DNA from 4 places in the Pseudoalteromonas sp. SG44-1 genome. Region 1 is predicted to be linked to each of the others. Evidence: predicted binding sites of a transcription regulator. Region 1 holds the regulator's gene; each other region holds the start of a gene.
What was found. Region 1 encodes sigma-54, which starts transcription at its own class of promoters, with help from an activator protein. Its sites were predicted from a motif close to GTTGGCACGNNNNTNGNNT; they were not measured.

Region 1 (4,193 bases):
GCAAAAAGCTATAAAGGTCGCCAAGTTGTAAAAAGCGTGGGTTTAGAAGTTAGCGCAGGCAGCATTGTTGGCTTATTGGGTCCTAATGGCGCTGGTAAAACCACCACCTTTTATATGATTGTGGGTTTAGTTCCAAGCGACAAAGGTAAAATCAGTATTGATGATAATGACATCACCTTACTGCCAATGCACAGTCGCGCACGGTTAGGGATTGGCTACCTGCCACAAGAATCATCCATCTTCCGTAAATTAACTGTTTATCAAAACCTGATGGCTATTTTAGAAACTCGTAAAGAGCTGAATAAACAAGCCAGAGAAGAAGCGCTCGACAGCTTACTTGATGAGTTTAGCATTCAACATATCCGCGACAGCCAAGGTATGGCATTATCTGGCGGTGAACGTCGTCGAGTTGAAATTGCACGCGCTTTAGCCGCAAACCCAAAATTTATCTTACTTGATGAGCCTTTTGCTGGCGTTGATCCTATTTCAGTGTTAGATATAAAGAAGATTATTGAACACCTTAAAAACCGTGGTATTGGCGTGCTTATTACCGACCACAATGTACGAGAAACCCTTGATGTTTGTGAAAAAGCCTACATAGTTTCTCATGGGGAGTTAATTGCATCAGGTACCCCTGAGCATGTACTCGCCGACCAAACAGTCCGCGATGTTTACCTGGGCGAGCAATTTAGGCTATAAAGCCACGCTCGGCTAAGTATCTGCTAGACTTAACGATGATAACAATAAAAGGATTGTTAGAGATACATGAGGCAATCACTCCAGCTGCGCATGGGCCAGCAACTTACAATGACACCACAGCTGCAACAAGCAATTCGCTTATTGCAACTCAGTACATTGGATCTCCAGCAAGAAATTCAAGAAGCGCTCGACAGCAATCCATTGTTAGAGCTAGAAGAACATGAATATTCAGACGACACGGCTGGTAAAAACGAACAAAAACAAGATAACGATGACTTAACCGTTAGCGCATCAGCAGACGACAAGCCAAGCGAATATGAACAAGAAAGTAGCGAAGCATTAAGTAAAGAGACCTTAAGTGACGAAATGGCTATGGACGTCACCTGGGACGAATACATGAGTGCTGCGCCAAATACGTCATCTGGGCCAATGCCTGAAGATGAGTCAATTTATCAAGGTGCCTCAACTGAAACCTTGCACGAATATCTAATGTGGCAATTACAACTCACACCTTTTAGTCCAACCGATGAAGCCATTGCCATTGCGATTGTTGAAGCCGTTGACGATTCAGGTATTTTAACCTTGAGCTGCGAAGACATCGCAGAAAGCTTAAATCAAGGTAATAACGAAGAAGAAATCGAACTCGACGAAGTGCAAGCAGTGTTAAAACGCATTCAGTTGTTTGACCCTGTTGGTATTGCTGCGCGCAGCCTACAAGAATGTTTATGTATTCAATTAAATCAATTTGATCCTGCAACTCCTTGGATTAGCGAGACAAAAATGATTTTAACTGATCATATCGATTTATTAGCTAGTCGTGACTATCGCACTTTGATGAAAAAGACTAAGCTTAAAGAAGATGAACTAAAAGAAGTAATGACACTGATCCACAGCCTTAACCCAAAGCCTGCGGATACCATAGTACGCGAAGAATCAGAGTATGTTATTCCTGACGTTTCGGTGAAAAAAATTAAAGGTCGCTGGGTGGTTGAACTCAATCCAGACAGCATGCCAAAAATTAGAGTGAACAGCCAATATGCGGCGATGTCACGCTCTGTAAAATCAAGCACTGACAGCCAATTTATACGCTCGCATTTGCAAGAAGCTAAATGGTTTATTAAAAGCCTAGAAAGTCGTAACGAGACGTTACTCAAAGTAACCAACTGCATTGTTAAACAGCAGCAAGGATTCTTTGAGCATGGCCCTGAGGCCATGCGCCCTATGGTACTAAACGACGTTGCCGAAATGGTTGAGATGCACGAATCAACAATTTCTCGTGTAACCACCCAAAAATACATGCATACCCCTCGTGGTATATTTGAGTTAAAATATTTTTTCTCGAGCCATGTAAGTACTGAGAACGGCGGCGAATGCTCATCGACAGCCATTCGAGCATTGATCAGAAAATTGATCAGTGCAGAAAACTCAGCGAAACCATTGAGTGATAGTAAAATTGCAGATATATTGGCAGAGCAAGGTATCAAAGTAGCTAGACGGACTATTGCAAAATACCGCGAGTCACTGGCTATTCCACCGTCAAATCAACGTAAAAGTTTGATTTAAGGCGTAAAATCACAAGAGGAAAATGCTTATGCAACTAAATTTAACTGGTCGTCATGTAGAAATTACTGATTCATTAAGAGACTATGTAAACAATAAGTTTGCCAAGCTTGAAAGGCATTTTGATCATATCAATAATGTCCATGTCATTCTTGATGTAGAAAAGCTAAGCCAAAAAGCAGAAGCCACATTACATGTCAGTGGCGCTGAATTATTTGCCTCAACTGAGCACCAAGACATGTATGCAGCCATTGACGGACTAATCGACAAACTTGACCGTCAGGTAATTAAACACAAAGAGAAGCACGCTCGACACTAACACTATGAAATTAAGCTCACTTATTTGCCAGGACTGCAGTAAAGCTGCGGTCCTTTTTAATAGCAAAAAACGGATCATTGAATTTATCAGCCAATTGGCTCATGAACAACTTCCTCAGCTATCACAACAAGAAATCCTCAACGCACTACTGTCGAGAGAAAAACTAGGTAGTACGGGTATTGGTCGTGGTATTGCTATTCCTCATGGCCGTATGAGTGGTGTTGAAAACCCGCTAGCAATAATTATAGTGAGTGAATCACCGATTGATTTTGATGCGATAGATAATCGCCCAGTTGATATATTTGTAGCTCTCATCGTGCCAGATGGTGATAGCCAACTTCATTTGAAGACGTTAGCCACAATTGCTGATAAACTCAACGACAAAGATTTTTGTAAACAACTACGTAGCGCAAAAACAGACCAAGATTTGTATCACGTAATTGCTGCGCAATCGTAGCCAAATGAAGGAGAATTTACATGGAGTTAATCATCATCAGTGGGCGTTCTGGCTCAGGTAAATCTGTTGCTCTGCGTGTAGTAGAAGATCTTGGCTATTATTGTGTAGATAATATTCCGGTAAACTTATTACCTTCATTAGTGCGCAGTGTCTCTGATAATTATGACAAAATTGCCGTCAGTATTGATGTCCGTAATTTACCGAAAGAGCAGGAAGAATTTAACGATATTCTTGAATACTTGCCTGGTTTTGCAAATCCGACGCTATTTTATTTAGACAGTGATGATCAAACCCTGATCAAACGTTTTTCTGAAACTCGCCGCTTACACCCATTATCTTTGGACTCTTTGCCACTGGATTTAGCTATCAAGCAAGAAAAAGTATTACTTGATGTATTAACTACTCGCGCTGACTTTATACTTGATACCACTGATCTGAGTGTCCACCAGCTTGCAGAGTCAATCCGTGAAAAGATTTTAGGGAAAAAAGATAAAAAACTAATCATTACCTTTGAATCATTTGGTTTTAAATATGGTATCCCAAAAGAAGCTGATTATGTTTTTGATGCACGCTTTTTACCAAACCCACATTGGGAGCCTGAGCTTAAGCCACTTACAGGCCTTGATCAGCCAGTAAAAGATTATTTAGCCAGCCATAGTATCGTACAAAAATTCACTTGGCAGATCCAAACCTTTGTACAAACTTGGTTACCGCATTTGGAGCGTAATAACCGCAGTTACTTAACAATTGCTATTGGTTGCACCGGTGGTCAACATCGCTCAGTTTATCTAGCGCAAACTATAGGTGAAAGCTTCTCGATGAGCCACAGCAATGTGAAAATTCGCCATCGTGAACAAGAATAACAACTCACGTTTACAGTAAGGAATGTTGATGCGTTTAGAAGATACATTTTTAATAAAAAACAAACTCGGTTTACATGCTCGCGCAGCCAGCGTATTAGCGCAATTAGCTGTGCAGTTTGATGCCAGCATCACACTTCATCAAGATGACAAACAAGCCGCAGGCGATAGCGTACTCGGCTTAATGCTATTAGAAAGTAGCCAAGGCAAAGAAGTTAAAGTTGTATGTGAAGGCCCGGACGCTGAACCTGCTCTTGCAGCAATTGGCGAGTTGATCGCACAACGCTTTAACGAACAA
Region 2 (4,193 bases), on a different contig from region 1:
AGGAGTCTGGGTTAAATTTTCAATAAAAATAGCACTTTCGTCAATCATATCACCGTGGCGTAATATCAACGCACGCTGGATCACATTATCCAGTTCACGCACATTACCTGGCCAAGTATGAGCTAATAATTTTTTCTCTGCCGGTTCGCTAAGTACAGCGATAGGCTCTTTGCTTTTATTGAGATGACGTTCAATTAAATGCTTTGCCAACACGACAATATCGCCTGGACGTTGACAAAGTGGACGCCACATCAACGGAAATACATTTAACCGATAATATAAATCTTCTCTAAACTGGTGCTTAGCCACAGCCTCTTTTAAATCACGGTTACTGGTAGCCAAAATACGCACATCTAGCTTAATAGTTTTGCGACCACCTAAACGTTCAACTTCGCGTTCTTGTAATACACGTAGTAACTTAGCCTGTAGGCCTAAATCCATCTCAGTGATTTCATCAAGTAAAATTGTGCCACCTTGTGCTTGCTCAAATTTACCCGGACAAGCTTGAATCGCACCAGTAAACGCGCCTTTCTCGTAGCCAAATAATGTAGCTTCGAGCATATTTTCAGGGATCGCAGCACAGTTTATTGCGACGAATGGCTGCTCTGCGCGATCTGATTTATCATGGATAAAGCGTGCGAGTACTTCTTTACCTGAGCCACTAGGACCAAGCACCATCACACTGGCATCCGATTTAGCAACCCGACTTGCAAGTTCTAATAGCTGAATGCTACTCGGATCGGCGACAATCGGGCCATCAGTTTCTTTTTCTGGCTCAGGTAGATAGCGGCTTACCATATTAAGTAGCACTTCGGGCGCAAACGGTTTGGCCATATAGTCAATTGCCCCTAACCGCATAGCCTCAACAGCATCATCAATAGTCGCATACGCTGTCATCATTAAAACCGGTAGATCAGGGTAATTAAGATTTATGCTGCGCAGTAAATCAAGACCACTCATCGCGCCCATTTGCACATCGCTCACGACCAGCGAAAAGCTGTCTTTTTTAAGTAGCACCATAGCTTGCTCAGCACTGTCAGCCGCAACGCAATCTATTCCAGACATTTCAAGCGTATCAATCAAGGCTTCACGAAGCCCTGCATCATCTTCAACCACTAAAATCGTGTTGTTCATATTGCCTCCGCCGATGTTGACTTTGTACAAATAGGTAACAGTAAACTAAAGCAGGCTCCGCCTTGAGCATTGTTCGTTACTGCAACTCGTCCTTGGTGTGCATTTGCGACTGAACTAACTACCGCTAAGCCTAAACCTGTGCCTTGGCTTCGGGTAGTAAAAAATGGTTCAAATAATTTATCAAGTAAGCTTAAATCGACCCCAGGGCCATTATCACTTACAGTAATACACACTAGCTCGGGGTCACTCGCATCCCGCTGCGCACTTAATTGAACGAGTGCATTACTGCCAATGACTTGAATACTATTGTGAATAAGGTTTTGAATGGCACTGGCAAGCGCAGTTTTATTGCCCATTATCTCGATATCAGGCTCAGGTAAACTGACCTGAAGTTCACTATTATTAAGTGCGACCATAGCATCAGCGCCAGTTTTCACTTCAGTTAATAATTGCTGCATGGAAACATGTTCAACAACTTGCTGATCGCCACTTTTTGCGAACAACAACATATCGTTTACTTGGGTTTCGAGATCTTTTAAACGCGACATTAACTTAGTATGAAAATTGCCTCGCGAGCTTTCGGGTAACCGCTTTGAACCTAAATTAGCGGCATACAAAATCGCAGCAGACAGTGGTGTTCGCACTTGATGTGCCAAAGATGCCACCATTTTACCCAATGCACTTAAACGCTGCATATGTGCAACGCGTGTTTGTAGACGACGCGTTTCGGTTAAGTCAGTCATTAAGATTAATTGCCCTGGCTCTGGCGCTAATGCCGTTATTTCTAACTTAATTAAGCGTCCATCTTTTAGCGATACTTCATGGCCATCATCTTGTTGGGGCCGAAACGAGCGCTGGATCACACTGAACCACTTTTCACCTTCGAGTGGCTCCCCTAGCATGTCTGTTGCAATTTGATTAGCTTTAGCGATCAAACCGCGACCATCAAGCACCACAACACCCGCAGGCATTGTATCTACTAAATGACTTAACCAACTGGCTTGCTGGCGTAATTCACTTAACTCACCAATGTACTCTTCTTGCAGTAAACATGGGTTATACTGGGTCGCTGTGATAAATTGTGGTTTTAAGACATTAGCTAAGGCCATAATGCATTCTCGTTTACAGGATCTAACTAGCTAAATGCACAAATTGTACCAACAATTATATTGATTAATTTCATTTGCTTAGCGTATAAATAACGCGACAAAAAAATGACAAACTAAAATAAGCAAAGCAAGGAGACACTATGAATTCAACAAATTTATGTCGCTGCCCTTGGCTCGATACCAGTAAAGATGACTATGTTGCCTATCACGATGATGAATGGGGGATCCCAGTATATGATGACCAAACACTTTTTGAATTTATTACTCTGGAATCAGCACAAGCAGGATTAAGTTGGTATACGATTTTAAAGAAACGTGATGGCTATCGTCGTGCATTTTTGGATTTTGATGTAGAAAAAGTCGCACAAATGAACGAGCACGATGTTGAACGATTAATGCTTGATGAAACAATTATACGTAATCGTTTAAAAATTGTAGCAACTATAAATAACGCCAAACGTTTTATTGAAATTCAGCAAGAATTTGGCAGCTTCAGTAACTATCAATGGCAGTTTGTAGGTGGTAAGCCGTTAGTGAATGAGTTAGATAAACTTAGTGACTACCCTGCAATCACAGAGGCCTCAACTGCATTTGCAAAAGATTTAAAAAAACGGGGATTTAAGTTTTTAGGTCCAACCACAGTGTACGCCCATATGCAGGCCTGTGGTATGGTGAATGATCACAGTAATGATTGTTTTCGTAAAGCTGAGATTATTGAAAAATACTAGGTGTTAAGAGCTAGAAAAGTGACTAGGCGCTAGGATCCTAAATCTAGCGTCTAGGAATTAATGGCTGAAGCCATTTCCTACAAATGCTTAACCCACATATAAGCAGGCTTCAGCCACGAAAGATTTATATATATTTTTATCTGCTCATTTGATCTCATTCACTTCTCTTTGTGCAAAAGACCTTTAAATGATTGATCCACCACAGAGAACTCCGAGTTCAAAGAGGAAGGGATTAGGGTCCTAGCCCTTCAGCTCCGTGTAGCGCGCAGCGCCTCGGTGGTAAAAATTAAGTAACTATTTGCAAGCACCGAAATGGTAGGTAGTGCTTTAGCGCGTCAATGAACTTATCACCGTAAACGACGACCACACTCTGTAATTACTGATATTGCGAAGTAAAATATTAGCAACTTAGCACGTGTTAATCTCGTGATAGGTTATATTTTTTCATTTTTTCAACTAAGGTTGTGCGGCGTACACCCAAGATCTCCGCAGCACGCGCTACGACATAATCATAACGCTCTAAGGCCTGAGTGATCAGGCTAATTTCCAGCTCAGCTAAATAATCTTTTAGCTCAATCCCTTCGTCGGGTAAAAGGTCTGCTGATGGCTGAATTGCTTCAACTTCTGGCTCATCGTCGTAATCACTAAAACCAGTACTGAAAATATCATTGAAAGCATCACGCTCCATAAGCTCTTCGGGATATTGTGGTTCATAAGCATCAACTTCAATATAACGATATTTTGCTGGTAGATCGGGAATATCAACCACTTTATCTGGCAACATGATCACCATACGCTCAACTAAGTTCGCTAACTCGCGAATATTCCCCGGCCATGTGTGCTCTTTTAAACTATCAATTGCCCGCTCAGTAAACTTAGCGGTAGTACCACTTTGCTCATTAATACGGCGCATTAACTCTTTTAATAATAATGGAATATCATCAGCACGTTCTGCAAGAGATGGGTTTTCGATAGGAAAAACATTGAGTCGATAATATAGATCTTCGCGGAAACTTCCTTGCTCTATCATTTGTTCAAGATCACGGTGTGTAGCAGCAATCACCCGTACATCGGCTTGAATTGGTTTTGTACCACCAACCCGCTCATAGCTGCGCTCTTGTAACACTCGCAATAACTTTACTTGCATTTGCAGCGGCATATCGCCAATTTCATCTAAAAACAGCGTCCCCCCTTGAGCAAGTTCAAAGCGGCCCTTGCGCGC
Region 3 (4,193 bases), on a different contig from region 1:
CCCGTTGCCACTGAATCACCTTCAGCAACAAGAATTTCAGCAATAGTACCGGTGTGGGTTGCACGAATTTCAGTTTCCATTTTCATCGCTTCCATGATGATCACTACATCGCCTTCATTTACCGTTTGACCCGCTTTCACCTTGATTTTAAAGATGTTACCAGCAAGTGGAGCGTTAAGTGTTTCGCCGGAAGCAACTGACGCCGATTGTGGAATATGCTCACTATCTTTAAGTGTTACTTCTTTAAGCTCACCGCCTTGTGCAACCACTACATCATAAACTTTACCATCTACTTTTACGCTGTACTGCTCTGCTTTTACTGTGTTGCTGTTACTTTTTTTATTGCTAACTGGTTGTTCTTTATTAGCAGATTCAGCACTTGGCACAGCTTCGAAAGCATCTGGGTTATTACGATTCTTAATGAATTTCAACCCAATTTGTGGGAATAATGCATACGTTAACACGTCATCAATCTGCTCATCCGCTAAGCTTAAACCTTGCTCTTGTGCTTCTTTTAATAGCTCAGCTTGGAGTATTTCTAGTTCTGGTTGCAATAAATCAGCTGGGCGGCAAGTAATGACTTCTGCCCCATTAAGTACGCGCTCTTGTAACTCTTTATTCATCGGCGCAGGAGTTACGCCATACTCACCTTTTAGCACTCCGGCAGTTTCTTTGGTGATAGTTTTATAACGCTCGCCCGTCAATACGTTTAATACTGCTTGTGTACCAACAATTTGTGATGTTGGTGTAACTAACGGTAAATAACCTAAGTCTTCACGTACACGTGGGATCTCAAGTAATACTTCATTCAATTTATCCGCAGCACCTTGCTCTTTAAGCTGGTTTTCCATATTAGTTAACATGCCACCAGGCACTTGCGCTAATAAAATACGGCCATCAACACCTTTTAAGCTGCCTTCAAACGCGGCATATTTTTTACGAACATCACGGAAATAAGCAGCAATCTCTTCGAGTTGATTTAAATCCAGCTCAGTATCACGTTCAGTACCTTCAACAATCGATACAATCGTTTCAGTTGCGCTGTGCCCGTAAGTCATACTCATTGATGAAATTGCGGTATCAAGCATATCAATACCAGCATCAATCGCTTTTTGGTAAGTAGCAGTACTTAAACCTGTTGTGGCATGACACTGCATTGCAATTGGGATAGAGACTGTTTCTTTTAACGCTTTGATTAACTCTTCTGCATCGTATGGTTTAAGCAAACCGGCCATGTCTTTAATACAAATTGAATGACAGCCTAACTCTTCAAGCTGCTTGGCAAGCGTTAACCACATATCAAGTGTATGAACCGGGCTTACTGTGTACGAAATTGTACCTTGTGCATGTGCGCCAACTTTAATTGCAACTTTAATAGCCGTTTCAAGATTACGAACATCGTTCATCGCATCAAAAATACGAAACACATCAACACCATTTTTGTGCGCTCGCTCTACAAATTTTTCAACAACATCATCGGCATAATGACGATAGCCTAAAAGGTTTTGACCACGTAATAACATTTGCTGTTTAGTATTTGGCATAGCTTTTTTAAGAGCACGAATACGCTCCCAAGGATCTTCACCCAAATAACGAATGCATGAATCAAAAGTAGCCCCACCCCATGATTCGATCGACCAATAACCTGCATCATCTAATTTTTGTGCAATCGGTAGCATGTCATCCAAACGCATACGCGTTGCTAATAATGATTGATGCGCGTCCCTAAGTACTAATTCTGTTAATTTTAATTTAGCCACAAGTCACTCCTTATAGTTTTTGTTTATTTTTGTATTGAGCTATGGCTGCACTTATCGCAGCGATGTGTTCACTTGATACACCTGATGCTTTGATTGACGGTGTACGCGTTGGCGTTGTTGCAACCGGCTGTTCAAAACGACTCGCTAATTTAGACATAATGGTAATTGCTGAAATCAACAACGAAAGAAAAACGAAAACGCCCACCATCCCGGTGATCATTAAGTTTGCTGCTGTAGCAAGTAACTGACCTATATCCATCCTGCTCCCCCTGATTATTTCCACCCAGCCCCGCTAGGTAAAAAATCACTTTATTTAAATAATTATGCAACAATCATAACAAAGAAAAAGACCAAGTCCAACACTTTGTAAATTGGTAAAACCAATTAATACAAAGCTAACATATGCTCAGCAAAGTTAACACTCTACATTTTGCTATAATTTCATAGGATATAGATGATAAAAATACTGAATATAGCTATAACTTATAAGTAAAAGCTTATCCGCAGCTGGAAAACCTACCGACTGAACGACTGAACAACCGCTTGATTAAATACAAAATGGCTCAAAAATGAAATTGGTCTTACCAAAAAACGACTTAAATATTGATTTTTAGAGCGTCGAGTATAAGTTACAGATAAAGCTGTAAATAATTCCCACCTAATTTATGAAGAGAAATGAAATAAACCCCTATGACATTGATAATAAAGGATTTAAATACATGGCATGTAACTAGCATTATTTACTCTGAACAAATTTATAAACCAAGGAGACGACAATGTTACGCTGGACAATTACATTTCTAGTTATTGCACTTATTGCTGCAGTGTTAGGTTTTGGTGGTATCGCAGGTGCCGCAGCAGGAATTGCTAAGATTATCTTTTTTATCTTTATTGTATTGTTAGTTATTTCACTCGTTTCAGGTGCATTGCGCGGCAATGTCCCTAAGTGATAACAATTTATTTTAAATAACAACACATTTATTATTTTTACAAGGAATTACATTATGAAATCGACAACTATTAAAACCGCTGTGATCGCTTTATTCGCTAGTTTTTTTATCATGGGTTGTGAAGACAATCATGCAGAAGAGGCCGGTGAGCGCATCGATGAAGCTGTTACCGACGTACAAAACAAAGTAGAAGACGCCTGTGAAGAAGTAAAAGAAGGCGTTAACGCTAAAGAGACTAACTGTTAATAAATATATTCAAGATTAAAAAGCGGCTTCTGAAGCCGCTTTTTTATTTAAGCTACTGTTTAAAAACAATCTTTTTATCTACCCTGCCGTATTTCATTCGTTTTACATTTCAAACTTTTCAAAATTTTATATTTTGACGCTTTAAATTATTTGTATGTCCCAACTTAATGACTATCTTTAAAAAGCTAAGAGGAAGCATCTGCAATGTGCTTCCTGTTGTATTTAGCCTAATTATTATAAATATTTGGGAGATTACAATGTTAAAAAGTAGAATTTCATCTGCAGTGAAATATGCACTTAGTGCAGGGGTTGTCTCAACCGCACTCATCTATTCACCACTTTCCACAGCACAAGAAACTGAAGTCGACAAAGACGTCGAAGTTATTTCTGTTACAGGTAGCCGTATTCGCCAACCAGGAGCTGTTTCCGCTAGTCCTATCATTTCCATTGGAGAAAAAGAACTTGGTTTTCAACAAGAACCTGAAGTTGAACAAATATTAAGAAACTTACCAGCAACAGTACCTGGTGATGGTAGTAACGTTAATAATGGTTCTGGCGGTGCAGCTACAATAAACTTACGCGGTCTTGGTGCTCAACGCTCATTAGTATTAATGAATGGCCGTCGTATGATCCCATATAACTATAATGGTGCCGTAGATAGTTCAACCATCCCCAGTGCATTAATTGAACGAATTGATATTGTTACCGGTGGAGCATCTGCCGTTTATGGTTCTGATGCAATAGCGGGCGCTGTCAACATAGTGCTAAAAGATGATTTCCAAGGGGTGGTTTTTGACGCCAAACATTCAGAAACTGGCGATGGTGACGGTGATAAAGACAGCTTCAGTATTACTCTGGGTTCTAATCTTGAAGATGACAAAGGTAATGTAGTGTTATCGCTAGGTTGGACACAACGAGATCAAATTTTATTAGGTGATAGACCATTAGGCCTGCTAGGAATTGAAACTAAAACGGGTGCTAACTATGAACAATTCTTAAATGGCGAGCCGCCAATCCCAGCTCCTGATGCATGTAGTGGTCCAAACTCCGTCGAAAGTGGTGGATCTACCACCGCTTTTCCTACTCGATTTACAATTGTTGGTGCTGGCGGTAATGGTAGTGGCCAATTCAGAAATGATGGCACATTAGCCGCTACTGAGTGTAGTGTATTCAACTTCAACCCATACAACTTCTATCAAACACCATCTGAACGCTATTCAGCAACAGCTATTGGTAA
Region 4 (4,193 bases), on a different contig from region 1:
AATGATTTACTACAGGTAATGTTGGGTAAACTTGCTAAGTTGTGTGTAAGCCATCTGCAGCAATTAAAAGTGCCGATGCAAACAAAAGCGTTGGAACGATTAGTGCATAGTATTAAAGGTGTGTCAGGAAACCTTGGCTTTAATCGCCTAAGTGCTACCGCTCAGCAATTAGAAAGTAGACTACGTAAGACACCAGACGTAGGGCAAATATCCCTGAGTCAGTTAGAGTTCGAATTAGTACAAGTAAATAGATACATTCAAATACAAGGCTCAGTAAATGTTGAAGAAAGCCAAAATACTGATCGTTGATGACGACCCATTAAATCGATTAGTGTTGGAAAAAACATTAGCGAATGATCACGAAATATTTTTAGTTGAAAGTGGTGAAAAAGCCCTTACATTTGTTAAATCAACGGCGGTTGACTTAATTATCCTCGATATAGTAATGCCCGGCATTAATGGCTATGAGGTGTTAATTCAGTTAAAAGAAAATTCAACTACGCACGCTATTCCAGTCATCTTTATTTCAGCTAATACAAGCCATGATGATGAAGCGAAAGGGTTTGAATTAGGCGCAATGGACTATATTGCTAAGCCATTTAGTCCCGCAATAGTACGTGCACGAGTGCGTAATCAATTATTGATCAAGCAAAAAAATGATTTGTTAGAAATGCTCGCCTCAATTGATGGGCTGACAGAAATACCTAATCGGCGTTATTTAGATGAAAGCTTATCGCGAGAATGGCGTCGCAGCCGTCGAGCTGGTACACCGTTATCGGTGCTATTAATAGATATAGACCACTTTAAGCGTTATAACGATTGTTATGGCCACCGTGCCGGGGATGACTGCCTTAAACGTGTGGCACATGCATTAGTTGCAGCGTGTGAGCGAGGTACTGACTTTGTTGCGCGCTACGGCGGTGAAGAATTTGCTGCAGTATTACCCGACACCAACCAGTACGAGGCATTGGAATTTGCTAATAAACTCAGAGATGCTGTTAATGCGCTTGCTATCCCGCATAAAGCATCACTCAATGCCGCTCACATTACGATAAGTATTGGGGTTGCTACAACTGAGTTTGGTCAAGTTTATGCTGAGCATATATTACTTGAAGAAGCCGATTTAGGTTTATATCAAGCTAAAGATAGTGGCCGCGATAAAATTATCGCTCGAGTTATTGACGCAAGTTAGTAAAGTCAGTTATTACAGCAAATAAAGAGTGAATATGCTCCACTCTTTACTGCTTTAGTTTTGTGTCTAAATGGCGCTAAGTGAATTATAAATACTATCACCCACACCAATCAGTTTCTCGTTTTTAAAGACCAGTGGAGTACATTCATCTTTTGTCATTTTTCCGTCAGAGTGAATACTATGGGTGGCATAAAATAGTACTTGGTATACATCACCGTCTTTTTTTAATAATTCTGTAAAGTCGGGAGTTTTTAATTTATTTAATACATTTTGATAGCTGGTATCTAAAGTGAGCCCCGAGATGCTTTCACGATTAAATTGATGATGTTCTTCCCAGCTTGAACTATTACCAGCCCAATGCGTTTCTGCTTCACCATCGGATACTGCAATTACACAACCAGTAAGAAGAGGGGCTGTAAGCGCGGCAATTAAAAGTACTTTTTTCATTATTTTATCCTGATACTAAATATTGATTTTAATTTGTCTATTAGTTAGCAAAGAACTGGCCAATATTTTATATTATTTAAAATCAATATATTAGGTTTTTTTGTAAGGCGGTAAATTACATTTAACCACCTTGTATAGCGTAACTAACTAAAAGTTAGTTGATTAGACCAGTCTATTTAAGCTTTCACCTTGGCTAAATGCGCTAATATTTAAGCTGACTTGCTTTACTAAGCGAATGATTGACTCTTCACTGGCCCATGCAATATGTGGAGTCAGAATTAAATTATCACCACGATAAGCGGCCAATGGATTATCCTTCGCAGCTGGTTCTTTACTTAATACGTCAAATCCCGCTCCTGCAATTTGGTTATTGCTCAGTGCGTTGGCTAAATCAGCTTCATTAACGATACCACCGCGCGCGGTGTTAATTAAAATGGCATTGGGTTTCATCATAGCAAGTTCAGCAGCACCAATCAGATCACGACTTTCATCGGTTAAAGGGCAGTGTACACTAATAATATCAGCTGTTTTTATTGCTTGGTAAAATTCTGTTCGGCCCTCTCTAGTTACTTGGTTTTTACGCTCACTGATAACTACATTGGCACCAAAAGCACGTGCAACATCCGCAACAGCTTTACCAAGCGAACCATAACCGATAATTGCCAGAGTTTTACCTCCAATATCATTAAAACGGTAATCAAGGCGGCAGAACATCTCACTTTGTTGCCATAACCCTTGTTGGCAATCAGCAATGTAGCGGTGAGTATTACCCAGTAAATTTGTGATCAGTGCAAAGGTATGTTGTACAACCGAAGGTGTTGAATACCCGGCCACATTGGTAACGGCAATGCCAAACTCTTTAGCGGCGACTAAATCAACATTGTTAGTGCCAGTTGCGGCTACACATATGAGCTTTAATTCAGGAAGTTTTGCCAGTGTTTCGCGATTAAGTACCACTTTATTGGTGATCAATACATCAGCGCCTGCACTGTGCGCTAATACTTGTGCTGGACTGGTTAGTGAATAACTAGTGAAATTGCCAAGTGTTTGAAAAGGCTCAAGTGATGTGCCTGCTAATGTGGCAGTATCGAGAAGGGTAATATTCATGCGCTTTCCTTATTAAATAAAATAATTTTAATGCTTGACCTTGGTGTGTACTCTAAGGTTTATACTTGGCATCAGTTGATAATACACTCATTGGAGACACAGATGAAAATAGGTGAATTTGCTAATCAGTTAGGTGTCTCTACAGATACCCTAAGATACTATGAAAAACATAATTTGTTAACGCCATCAAGTCGAACCGGGGCCGGTTATCGCGATTATGGTGAAGCTGCATTAAAGCAAATGAAGTTTATTTTACGTGCTAAAAATGTTGGCTTTAGCTTGGCAGAGATCAAGGAGTTGCTGCAAATTAAATTTAAAAAACATCAGCATTCTTGCCATGAAGTTAAAAACCTAACAATACAAAAGCGTGACTTAGTCGCAGAGCGCATTGCTGAATTAACACGTTTTCATCAATCATTATCCGTGTTAGCTGATAAGTGCTGTGGCGGACAAGAGCCCGCAGATAACTGTTCAATATTAACCACTTTGGAGGACATCGATGGACTTACTCAATAATTTTTGGCAGTTATTTTTATTATCTGCCCCTTGGTTAATGCTTGGTTTACTCATTGCCGGGTTATTAAATGTGTATTTACCGGCAAATTTTTTAAATAAACATTTAGGTAAAGAAGGTTTTTGGACCACTGTTAAAGCTGCTTTAATTGGTGCGCCAATGCCGTTGTGTTCGTGCGGTGTAATACCCGCTGCAATTGGTTTAAGACGTGCAGGCGCTTCAAAAAGTGCTACCACTGCGTTTTTAGTATCGACGCCAGAAACTGGGGTTGATTCGGTGTCGGTATCGTATGTGCTACTCGGTCCTTTTATGGCAATAATTCGTCCAATAGCGGCGATTTGTAGTGCTATTGTCGCAGGTGTCTTAGTGGGGCGTGATGCTGAAAAAACGCAAACTACAGATCACTCTAGTGAAGTTAATAATGAGCAAAAGCGAGCAGCTACAACAAGTTGTTGTTCAACAAAATCAGCAGTGGCTGAAGAGAAGGCAAGTTGCTGCTCAACAAAATCAGCAGTGGTCGAAGAGAAGGCAAGTTGCTGCTCAACGAAATTAGCAGCGGCTGAAGAGAAGGCAAGTTGTTGCTCAACGAAACCAGCAGCGGTCGAAGAGAAGACTAGCTGTTGCGATTCATCAAGCGCAGTACCAGCCAGCCAATGGCAAAAGATGAAACAGGCTGTGAGTTTTAGCTGTAATAAATTACTATCAGACACTATGAAATGGTTAATGATTGGTTTGTTCTTTGCAGCCTTAGTGCAAACTTATGTGCCAGAGTCATTTTTAAGCCAATGGGGCAGTGGTATTTTGGCTATGCTGGTGGTGATCGTGATTAGTATTCCCATGTATATCTGCGCGACCGCATCAACGCCGATTGCAGCTGGTTTGTTATTAAGTGGCGTAGCACCTGGCGCTGTTTTAGTCTTTATGTTGGCAGGT

Region 2: H5187_RS06705 (PAS domain-containing sensor histidine kinase) is a predicted target of sigma-54. The motif match lies at 2,278-2,296, and genes of this name have one in related genera.
Region 3: H5187_RS00245 (DUF1328 family protein) is a predicted target of sigma-54. The motif match lies at 2,479-2,497, and genes of this name have one in related genera.
Region 4: H5187_RS09395 (DUF3192 domain-containing protein) is a predicted target of sigma-54. The motif match lies at 1,685-1,703, and genes of this name have one in related genera.

Annotation. Positions count from the first base shown of each region.
Region 1 is NZ_JACJEW010000051.1:9,169-13,361, reverse strand. It holds gene lptB (LPS export ABC transporter ATP-binding protein) at 1-699, shown strand, start outside; gene H5187_RS18490 (RNA polymerase factor sigma-54) at 766-2,262, shown strand; gene hpf (ribosome hibernation promoting factor) at 2,291-2,578, shown strand; gene ptsN (PTS IIA-like nitrogen regulatory protein PtsN) at 2,583-3,035, shown strand; gene rapZ (RNase adapter RapZ) at 3,056-3,898, shown strand; gene H5187_RS18470 (HPr family phosphocarrier protein) at 3,927-4,193, shown strand, end outside.
Region 2 is NZ_JACJEW010000010.1:44,354-48,546, reverse strand. It holds gene H5187_RS06710 (sigma-54 dependent transcriptional regulator) at 1-1,134, opposite strand, end outside; gene H5187_RS06705 (PAS domain-containing sensor histidine kinase) at 1,131-2,243, opposite strand; gene H5187_RS06700 (DNA-3-methyladenine glycosylase I) at 2,384-2,971, shown strand; gene H5187_RS06695 (sigma-54 dependent transcriptional regulator) at 3,390-4,193, opposite strand, start outside.
Region 3 is NZ_JACJEW010000001.1:44,634-48,826, reverse strand. It holds gene oadA (sodium-extruding oxaloacetate decarboxylase subunit alpha) at 1-1,760, opposite strand, end outside; gene H5187_RS00250 (OadG family protein) at 1,771-2,019, opposite strand; gene H5187_RS00245 (DUF1328 family protein) at 2,537-2,710, shown strand; gene H5187_RS00240 (hypothetical protein) at 2,765-2,956, shown strand; gene H5187_RS00235 (TonB-dependent receptor domain-containing protein) at 3,214-4,193, shown strand, end outside.
Region 4 is NZ_JACJEW010000015.1:70,697-74,889, reverse strand. It holds gene H5187_RS09405 (PAS domain-containing hybrid sensor histidine kinase/response regulator) at 1-309, shown strand, start outside; gene H5187_RS09400 (diguanylate cyclase) at 278-1,192, shown strand; gene H5187_RS09395 (DUF3192 domain-containing protein) at 1,259-1,639, opposite strand; gene H5187_RS09390 (D-2-hydroxyacid dehydrogenase) at 1,802-2,746, opposite strand; gene zntR (Zn(2+)-responsive transcriptional regulator) at 2,849-3,262, shown strand; gene H5187_RS09380 (SO_0444 family Cu/Zn efflux transporter) at 3,246-4,193, shown strand, end outside.